2 regions of the Clostridium celatum genome follow, and region 2 is predicted to be linked to the other one. Evidence: riboswitches for the same ligand, from Rfam matches in the RefSeq annotation. Region 2 holds a riboswitch; the other holds the start of a gene.

Region 1 (4,420 bases), on a different contig from region 2:
TTTATTTCTTCACCACTTTTTACTTGGCCTAAATCCCAAATATTATTACCTGTTACTACTAATAATCTATTAACGTCTGTGTCTAAATTGTTTTTTATACTACCATTTAAAGTGCCATCTTTTAAGTTAAAATCTCCTTCAAATTTAGGTATAAAAACTTCTTCTCCCTTTACTTTAAATGTTTTTATATCTGAAGCATCAGTATCTGAAAAAGTAAAGTAAGAATTATTATTACTATAAGTTGTCTTCACTCTTAATTTTGTTATTGATTCATTTCCAGCTTCTCCATAATAGTAATTATCACTATTTATATATTTCATTTCTAAATTTTCATCTTTTTCTATTACAAGATTATCTTTATACTTACTACCAATTCCTAAATAACCATTTACTTCACCTTTTCCATCTTCATTTACAGAAATAATATTTAAAGAGTTTAAAATTACATCATTTACTCTCATTTTCCCACCAATTAAGTAAATAAATATTGTAAAAGCAATTGCTAATACTGGTAGTATAACCCAAGTTAAATCTCTTCTTTTTACCATTTTTAAAACTAGATAAAGCACTATTCCTACTGTAATTGCATATATAGCTAGTATTATTACAACAGTAGTTGTGCTTAATATATTTTCTACTGGTATATAATTTAATATAGAATTAATTCCATAACTGTAATTCCAATAATTATTTTGAGTTATATTCTCATAAACTTTATCAAATATTGGAGTTAATATATTTTGCATTAGGCTACTTGCATCTTTAGAAGATATAAAAGGTTCTGTGCCTATATCAAAAGTAGTTATTAAAATTTCACCACTTCCCTTTTTCTTAGAATATACTAACTCTTGACCATTTTCTCCATATACTACATTTGCATCATCTATATTCAATGATGATAATATTAAATTTAAACTTTCATTTATTAACTTTACATTCTTCTCATTAGTTCCATTTGAAGAAATATTTAAAAAGCTTTTGTCTATATTATTTATAGTCTTACTCTCATTAGCTCCTGCTGATATTAATAATGTTCCTCCATTATTTACCCAAGTATTTAAAGCATCATATTGTTCTTTTTTTAAATTTGCCATATTATAATTATTTACTATTATTAAATCTAAACCATCAATATTTAAATAATTATTTCCTATAATATCTGAATTTAAATTAACAGTATTAATTTTTCCAGCTGTTGAATAAGAGGTATTAAAGGATATTTCTCCTAAATAACCTAATGCTGTTGCATCATCAGTTAATAGCCCTGTAAAAACATTTGCATCATTAATTCGCCCTGAAAAAAGTAATAATTCTTTTTCATAAACTACTTTATTATTATTAATTAAACATATAGTTCCTTTAGTTGAATTTTCAATAAACTTTACTGGAATTGATACATTTATATTTTCGCCTGCTTTAGCATTTACTTCTTTAGCATATGCATCATATCCACCTTGTGAATCACTAGCTACTCTTACCTCAATTTCTCCATTAAAATCTTCTGATAAATTCTCTACATTAATACCTATAGGCATATACTTTTGAGCTCTATATTTACCATCAATTCCATAATCTATAGTTACTTTATAATTACTATTCTTTTCATTTGCACTAACCTGTATATTAGGCATTATTAAGTTAAAAATAAAAATTAGTAATATATAGCTAAATATTTTTTTACTTTTTCCTTTTTTCATTAAGCTCCCCCATTTCACACTATTTGTTATTTATATACTTCATATTATATTTTACCCCATTTTTCCTTTATCTTCTTATTTTTTCCTTTAAGATTTTCTTAAAATTTTCTTACAATAAAAAAAAACAAAAAGTGATTATATAACATTTAATTAAGTTACATAATCACTTTTTGTCCAACTTTAACAAATAAATTTATTTTATTATTTATATAATTGCTTTTATCCTATTTTAATATTAGTCTTTTTTTAAATTTATGCACTTATAACCGGTAGGTTAATTTCCTTATGATAGCTTATTACCCTAATAGCTATTATAATTATTAAAGATATGAATTGAGCTGTTTCCAATCCTACCACTGGATAAATAAACCATAATATAGTTACACCTATAACTCCTGCAACACAATAAATATCATTTTTAAATATTTGTGGTTTTCTATTAGTTATAATATCTCTAAGTACTCCACCACCAACTCCAGTTATTCCAGCTACAAATGAAAAAACCATAAAATTATAATTACTTTCTATTGCCTTACTTGCTGCTGATACAAAAAATGCAGCTAATCCTAATGCATCAATAAACATAAATAAATTTTTATACTTAACTTTTCCTTTTAATATTATAGCAAGTAATGCTCCTGCTATAATAAATGGTATAGTTTTATAGCTAGTAAAAAATACCGGTATACCAACATTAGTAACTATATCTCTTAATACTCCTCCACCCATTGCTGTAATTATAGCTATTATATATATTCCAAAAATATCGAACTCTTCTTCTATAGCAACAATAGCTCCTGATACTGCAAAAGCAAAAACACCAATATACTCTAAAATAGCAATGTAGTCCAACTAAAATCCCCCTTAAAAATATAGATTAAGACTAATTATTAAAATAATTGCGCCTCTGTCTTTTTACCTGAAAGATTCTCTTACTACATTTAAGATTGCTTCGTCGGTGTCTTATATGAGCTTTCCAGAGTTTTCTCAAAATTTGGTCCTTTTGCCTGAGAGTTTGCCGCACTTTCCCCTTCGGCTCTGAATTAAAACAGTATCTCCCAAATTTATCAACGAAATACCTTTAAATTATAATAAAATCTTTTTATCAATTCAATATTTTTATATAAAATTTACTTAACTATTCATCACTACATACACATATAGAAGTTTGTAACTCTATATATTCTTCAACACTAAGCTCACTTAAATATTTATCATAATGTTCTTCTGAGCAAAATACTCCTATTTTATTATCTACATAATCCTTATTTAACTCTTTTTTGCAATACATACACTTTTTCATTTTTTATCTCTCCTTATCTTTAATTAAAATACTTTATCAGTTTGTAAATTAATTTGACTAATGTATTCAACTACTTTTAAACTTTATTATCTGCTGAAATCAATAATAAAAACCTATAAAGCAATAATTTTATTTCAAATAAATATGGCAAATGAAGATTTATATTTTCTAAGAAAATTTAATCTTTCATTTGCCATTACTAACATTACTTAAACAGCATTATTAAATTATTTACATTTCAAAACTTATGATTTATGCACAACTAATTTTCTGCTTATCGAGGGTTGCATATGAATCTAATAAGTTAATAATAAAATTTCTTGTATCCGTATCTAAATTTCTTGTACTTGATATGGATTTTACTGCAAACTTCTTAATTAAAAAGCTATATGCTAGCTCTCCTATAAATAATGCTGTGTTTGTCATTCTTGAATCATTTAATAATTCTTTAAACTCTATAGTTGTTCCTTTTATATATTCCTTTGCAATATTATAAACTTCATCAATACTAATTAATTTTAATACTACATCAATATCCTTATTTATTTTACTAACAAATTTATTAATTAAACTTATATAATTTTTCTCATGCTTTTCATTTACAAATTTTAAATTTTTCCCCATAATTAATCACCTCTATGTATACATTATAGAACATAAATTTGTCAATTATGTTACAAAGTGATTAAATTTATCTTAATATTTACTTGCTTTTAATAGCCTATATTTAAGTTAGTTTACTTCTTTATAGATATTCCTCTATAATACTTTGAGTACCTTTATCTTCAAAATTTTTCTTAGCTAATTCTTCATACATTTCTAATACTTTATTAAGTACAGGAAGGCTTTCACCTTTTTCATCCATTACCTCTTTAGCTATTTTCATATCTTTTATAAAATGCTTATTAAAAAATCCTGGTTCATAATCTTTTTCTATCATTTTATAACCATTATTTTGTAGTTGCCAGCTACCAGCTGCACCTTTTGATATAGCATCTAAAACTGTTTTAGGATCAAGTCCTGACTTTTTAGCATAAATTATAGATTCTGCTACTGCAGCTATAGTTCCTGCTATGGCTACTTGATTAGAAGCTTTACAGTTTTGTCCACTACCTGCTTCTCCAAGATAAATTATATTTTTTCCCATGCATTCAAATACATTATACATATATTCAAAATCCTCTTTGTTTCCACCCACCATAATAGATAAAGTAGCATTCTTTGCTCCAATATCTCCGCCTGAAACTGGCGCATCTAAAATATGAAATTTATTTCCCTTTTCATATAATTTCTTTGCTAAAAGTGGTGATGATGTTGTCATATCTACTAAATATGCACCTTCTCTTGCATATTCAAATATTCCTTCTTTCCCTAAATAAACCTCTTCTACATCCTTTGGATAGCCAACAATAGTAAATAC
Region 2 (4,420 bases):
TTTTCAGTATTATCCTCTATATTGCTTTCATTACTTTTATTACTTTCATTATTTTCACTTAATCGTAAGTCCTCATTATTGTATCCAGCATCTATATTATTTGTAAATACTAATCTTTTCAAAAGATTACCACTACTTATTATCAATACAATAACTAAACTTAATATAATTACTGTATTTATTATATTTCCCCTCTTATCTATTGCTTTATAATTATCTACTCCATTGTAAATTAAATTTCCTTTCAATAGTCCCCTCCCAATAAAAATTTATTTAAATAACTTTTCATAATTAAATATATATTTTTCAAGAATATAATATTCTCATCATTATAAAAAAATGGAGCCGACTCTAAATAGCTAGTACTTTGTGAAAAATAAATTATATTAACAAATATTATAAAAGCACACCATAAGAACATTTAATCTTACTGTGTGCTTTTTATTTGGAAAGCTTCAAGACTAATTGGTAAATTATAATTTTGAGGCATACTTATTTTTAATTTATTTGTAATTTACTACTTTTTTCATCTTTGCTTTCATTTTTAATTTTCTTAAAATACTCATTAGTTTCATTTATAACAACATGTCTCAATGCTATTAATCCAACTAAATTGGGTAATGCCATTAACCCATTAACAATATCAGCTATTATAAAAACTAAATCAAGTGATAAAAATGGCCCTATACCAACAAAAGCTATAAATACAATTTTATATAATTTTATTCCTTTTACTCCAGTTAAATATTCAATACATCTCTCTCCATAATAATTCCACCCTATTATAGTTGTGAATGCAAAAAATATTAATCCTATATTAACCACATACTTTCCTAATACAGCAAATGGCAATCCACTTTGGAATGCTAAGGTAGTTATTTCTGCACCTTCTAACCCACTATTAAAACTTCCTGTTAATATAATTGCAAGTCCTGTCATTGTACATATTATTATTGTATCTATAAATGTACCTGTCATAGAAATCAACCCTTGCTTAACTGGAGATTTTGTCTTAGCTGCTGCTGATGCAATAGGTGCACTTCCAAGCCCTGCTTCATTTGAAAAAACACCTCTGCCAACACCTCTTTGAATTGCTATTGCAACTGTTATTCCTGCTGTTCCTCCAAGAGCTGACTTAGGATTAAATGCACTAGTTATAATTAAATTAATAGCATTTGGAATAGCTTTATAGTTAAATATTAAAACCATTAGTGCTCCTAATATATATAATATTGCCATGCTAGGAACTATTTTTTCTGCAACTGATGAAATTCTTTTTATTCCTCCTAAAGTAACTAACGTAACTAACGCTGTAACAATTATTGCAGTAACTACTACTGGAATATTAAAACTTATCTTAGCTGCTGATGAAATAGATTTTACTTGTCCAAATGTTCCTATCCCAAGTAACGCAACAGCAACCCCAAATATAGCAAACATCTTTGCTAAAAATTTATTTCCTACACCCTTTTCTATATAATACATCGGTCCACCTGACATTTGACCATTTTCATCTACTTCTCTATATTTTATAGCTAGTACACCCTCAGCATACTTAGTTGCCATTCCAAAAAAAGCAGCTATCCACATCCAAAATAAGGCCCCTGGCCCACCTGTAGATATAGCAGTTGCAACCCCTACTATATTTCCTGTTCCTATAGTTGCTGATAATGCGGTGCAAAGTGCAGCAAAACTTGATACATCACCTTCTGCTGCTTCATCATCTGCTTCATCATCTTTAGAAAATAAATATTTTAATGCAAGTGGCAATTTAGTAATTTGAAGTAACCCAAGTTTAAAAGTAAAATAAATACCTGTTCCTACTAGTAATATTAGTAAAGGTGCTCCCCATACTATTCCATTAATACTGTTTAATACATTTTCAATTTCTTTAAAAAATTCCATAAAAAAATCCCCCTTAAAAATAAATTTCTAGGAGGAGATTAAAGTTAGTTATAAAAGTAAGGATTATAACTAGTATTTTTAATATAAAAGTTCTTATAGATCTTGTATATTGCTTTATTTAAATAAATAATTAATAACAACTACAAATGCTAATATTTATTATAAATACTTATCATCGTTATAGTTAATAATTATTTATTTAAATTACTAATTTATAATATTCACTTATTACTATACTTTATCCCCTGTCCTTTTACCTGAGAGTTTCAATTTAATTATAAAAATTAAACCTTGCTCCTTCGGTGCTCTCATCTGAGTCTCTCCAGAGGCTCGTCCAGTAACGGTCCTAATACCTGAAAGATTTACTTCTTCGGTGGATTCTAAATCGCTCTCCCATTACCTTCATCCGAACATATTAAATTATATTGGTATTATAATATAGCTTTTCAAAAAAAATCAAGCATTTTTATCTTTTTAATTTCTTAATTTATTTAATGCATTCATATATGCCATTAAACTTGCCTCTATTACATCTGTACTTATTCCCATACCTAATACTTTTTTACCATCTAAGGATAACTTAACTTTAACTTCACCAAGCGCATCTGAACCTGATGTTATAGCTTGTATAGAATAATCCTCTAATACTGGACTAATATCAATTGACCTTTCTATGGCCTTATAAAGGGCACTTACTGGTCCATCACCACAAGCTGCTTCTACTTTTTCAATGTCGTTGTAAAGTATTTTTACTGTAGCTGTTGCTGATATGTTTTTAGCTGTAGAAACATTAAATACTTCAACCTTATAATAATCTTCAATTGAAACTACTCCTTGGTTTATTATTGCTTCTATATCCTTATCAGAAATTTCCTTCTTTCTATCAGCTAAATCCTTAAACTTTTTAAAACCTTCATTTAATTGTTCCTTAGTTAAATTATATCCTAGCTCTATTATCCTATCTTCAAACGCATGTCTACCTGAGTGTTTTCCTAAGACCATATTATTAGTTTTAAATCCTACCGATTCCGGCGTCATTATCTCATAAGTTTCTCTATTTTTTAGCACTCCATCTTGGTGTATTCCTGATTCATGTGCAAAAGCATTTGCTCCTACTATTGCCTTATTAGGTTGTACTGATATCCCTGATAAATGTGCAACAATACTTGAAACTCTATAAATTCTTTCTGTAGATATCCCTGTATCACACTTATATATATCCTTTCTTGTTCTAAGAGCCATTACAATCTCCTCAAGAGCTGCATTGCCTGCTCTTTCTCCTAATCCATTAACTGCACACTCTACTTGTTCTGCCCCATTTTCAATAGCAGCTAATGAATTTGCAACTGCTAATCCTAAATCATTATGACAATGTACACTTATTTTTGCCTTACTTATATTAGGTACATTTTCTTTTATGTCTTTTATTAATTTTCCAAACTCATTTGGAGTTGAATACCCTACTGTATCAGGAATATTAACTACAGTTGCACCAGCATCAATAACATTTTCTAAAACTTTATATAGAAATTCTCTTCTTGTTCTTGACCCATCTTCTGGTGAAAACTCTACATCATCAACTAGTGTTTTAGCATATGATACCATTTCTGTTGCCCTTTTTAGCACTTCTTCTTCACTCATTTTTAATTTATATTTCATATGAACATCAGATGTAGCTAAAAATGTGTGTATTCTTTTTTTAGGAGCATATTTAATTGCTTCATATGCCCTATCTATATCTGATTTGTTAGCTCTAGCTAAAGCATTTACCGTTGAATTTTTAATATTTTTTGCAATTAACTTAACACCTTCAAAATCACCATTGGATGATATTGGGAAGCCAGCTTCTATTACATCTACCCCCATTGCTTCTAATTGTTTTGCTATTTCTAATTTTTCTTGTGGATTTAATGCTACTCCCGGAGTTTGTTCCCCATCTCTTAATGTTGTGTCGAAAATATAAATCTTTTTCATAATTAAAAGCCCCCTGTTATTAATTAGTAGTTTTTAGTTAGTAATTAAATTTAAACTCTACTGATAAATTTTTTATTAATAAAAAAATCGCGCAAACTCTCCAGTATTGGAGCGTGTTTGCGCGGTACCATCCAAAATTATACTTAATTAAAATAACGGTTTTTACCCGATAAAAGTTACTATAATTTTCACCTTTATTGCTCATGAGCGAGTTCAAAAATACTAATTTATAGACTTTCAGCAACCGTCTACTCTCTGAAAAATTAATTACTTTCTACTACTCTCAATCCTTGCCTTTTTATTCTTTTTAATAATATTACTATATAAGAATATTTTTGTCAACAGACGTGAGTTTTATTATTTTTCTATTTATCTACTCTATTTCTTACTTCTCCTCTATAAAATGCTTTTATATTTTCCACTACTTCCTTAAATAATCTATCCCTAGACTCAACACTAGCCCATGCTATATGAGGAGATAATATTAATCTATCCTTATTTTTGATATTTAACAGTTCATTATCCTCCTTAATTGGCTCTA

The links. Region 2 has a riboswitch for glycine ahead of LPC13_RS01675 (alanine/glycine:cation symporter family protein). Riboswitches for the same ligand answer to the same signal wherever they lie in the genome.
Region 1: it holds a riboswitch for glycine, as region 2 does, so the genes downstream of both, LPC13_RS00240 (trimeric intracellular cation channel family protein) here and LPC13_RS01675 (alanine/glycine:cation symporter family protein) in region 2, are expected to answer to the same signal.

Annotation. Positions count from the first base shown of each region.
Region 1 is NZ_JAJKGM010000001.1:58,266-62,685, reverse strand. It holds gene LPC13_RS00245 (type 1 glutamine amidotransferase family protein) at 1-1,697, opposite strand, end outside; gene LPC13_RS00240 (trimeric intracellular cation channel family protein) at 1,950-2,549, opposite strand; glycine riboswitch at 2,603-2,679, opposite strand; glycine riboswitch at 2,683-2,768, opposite strand; gene LPC13_RS00235 (hypothetical protein) at 2,836-3,000, opposite strand; gene LPC13_RS00230 (hypothetical protein) at 3,253-3,624, opposite strand; gene LPC13_RS00225 (NAD(P)-dependent oxidoreductase) at 3,746-4,420, opposite strand, start outside.
Region 2 is NZ_JAJKGM010000002.1:97,650-102,069, reverse strand. It holds gene LPC13_RS01680 (glycoside hydrolase family 73 protein) at 1-248, opposite strand, end outside; gene LPC13_RS01675 (alanine/glycine:cation symporter family protein) at 499-1,905, opposite strand; glycine riboswitch at 2,142-2,236, opposite strand; glycine riboswitch at 2,237-2,311, opposite strand; gene LPC13_RS01670 (2-isopropylmalate synthase) at 2,380-3,882, opposite strand; T-box leader at 3,984-4,179, opposite strand; gene LPC13_RS01665 (D-2-hydroxyacid dehydrogenase) at 4,245-4,420, opposite strand, start outside.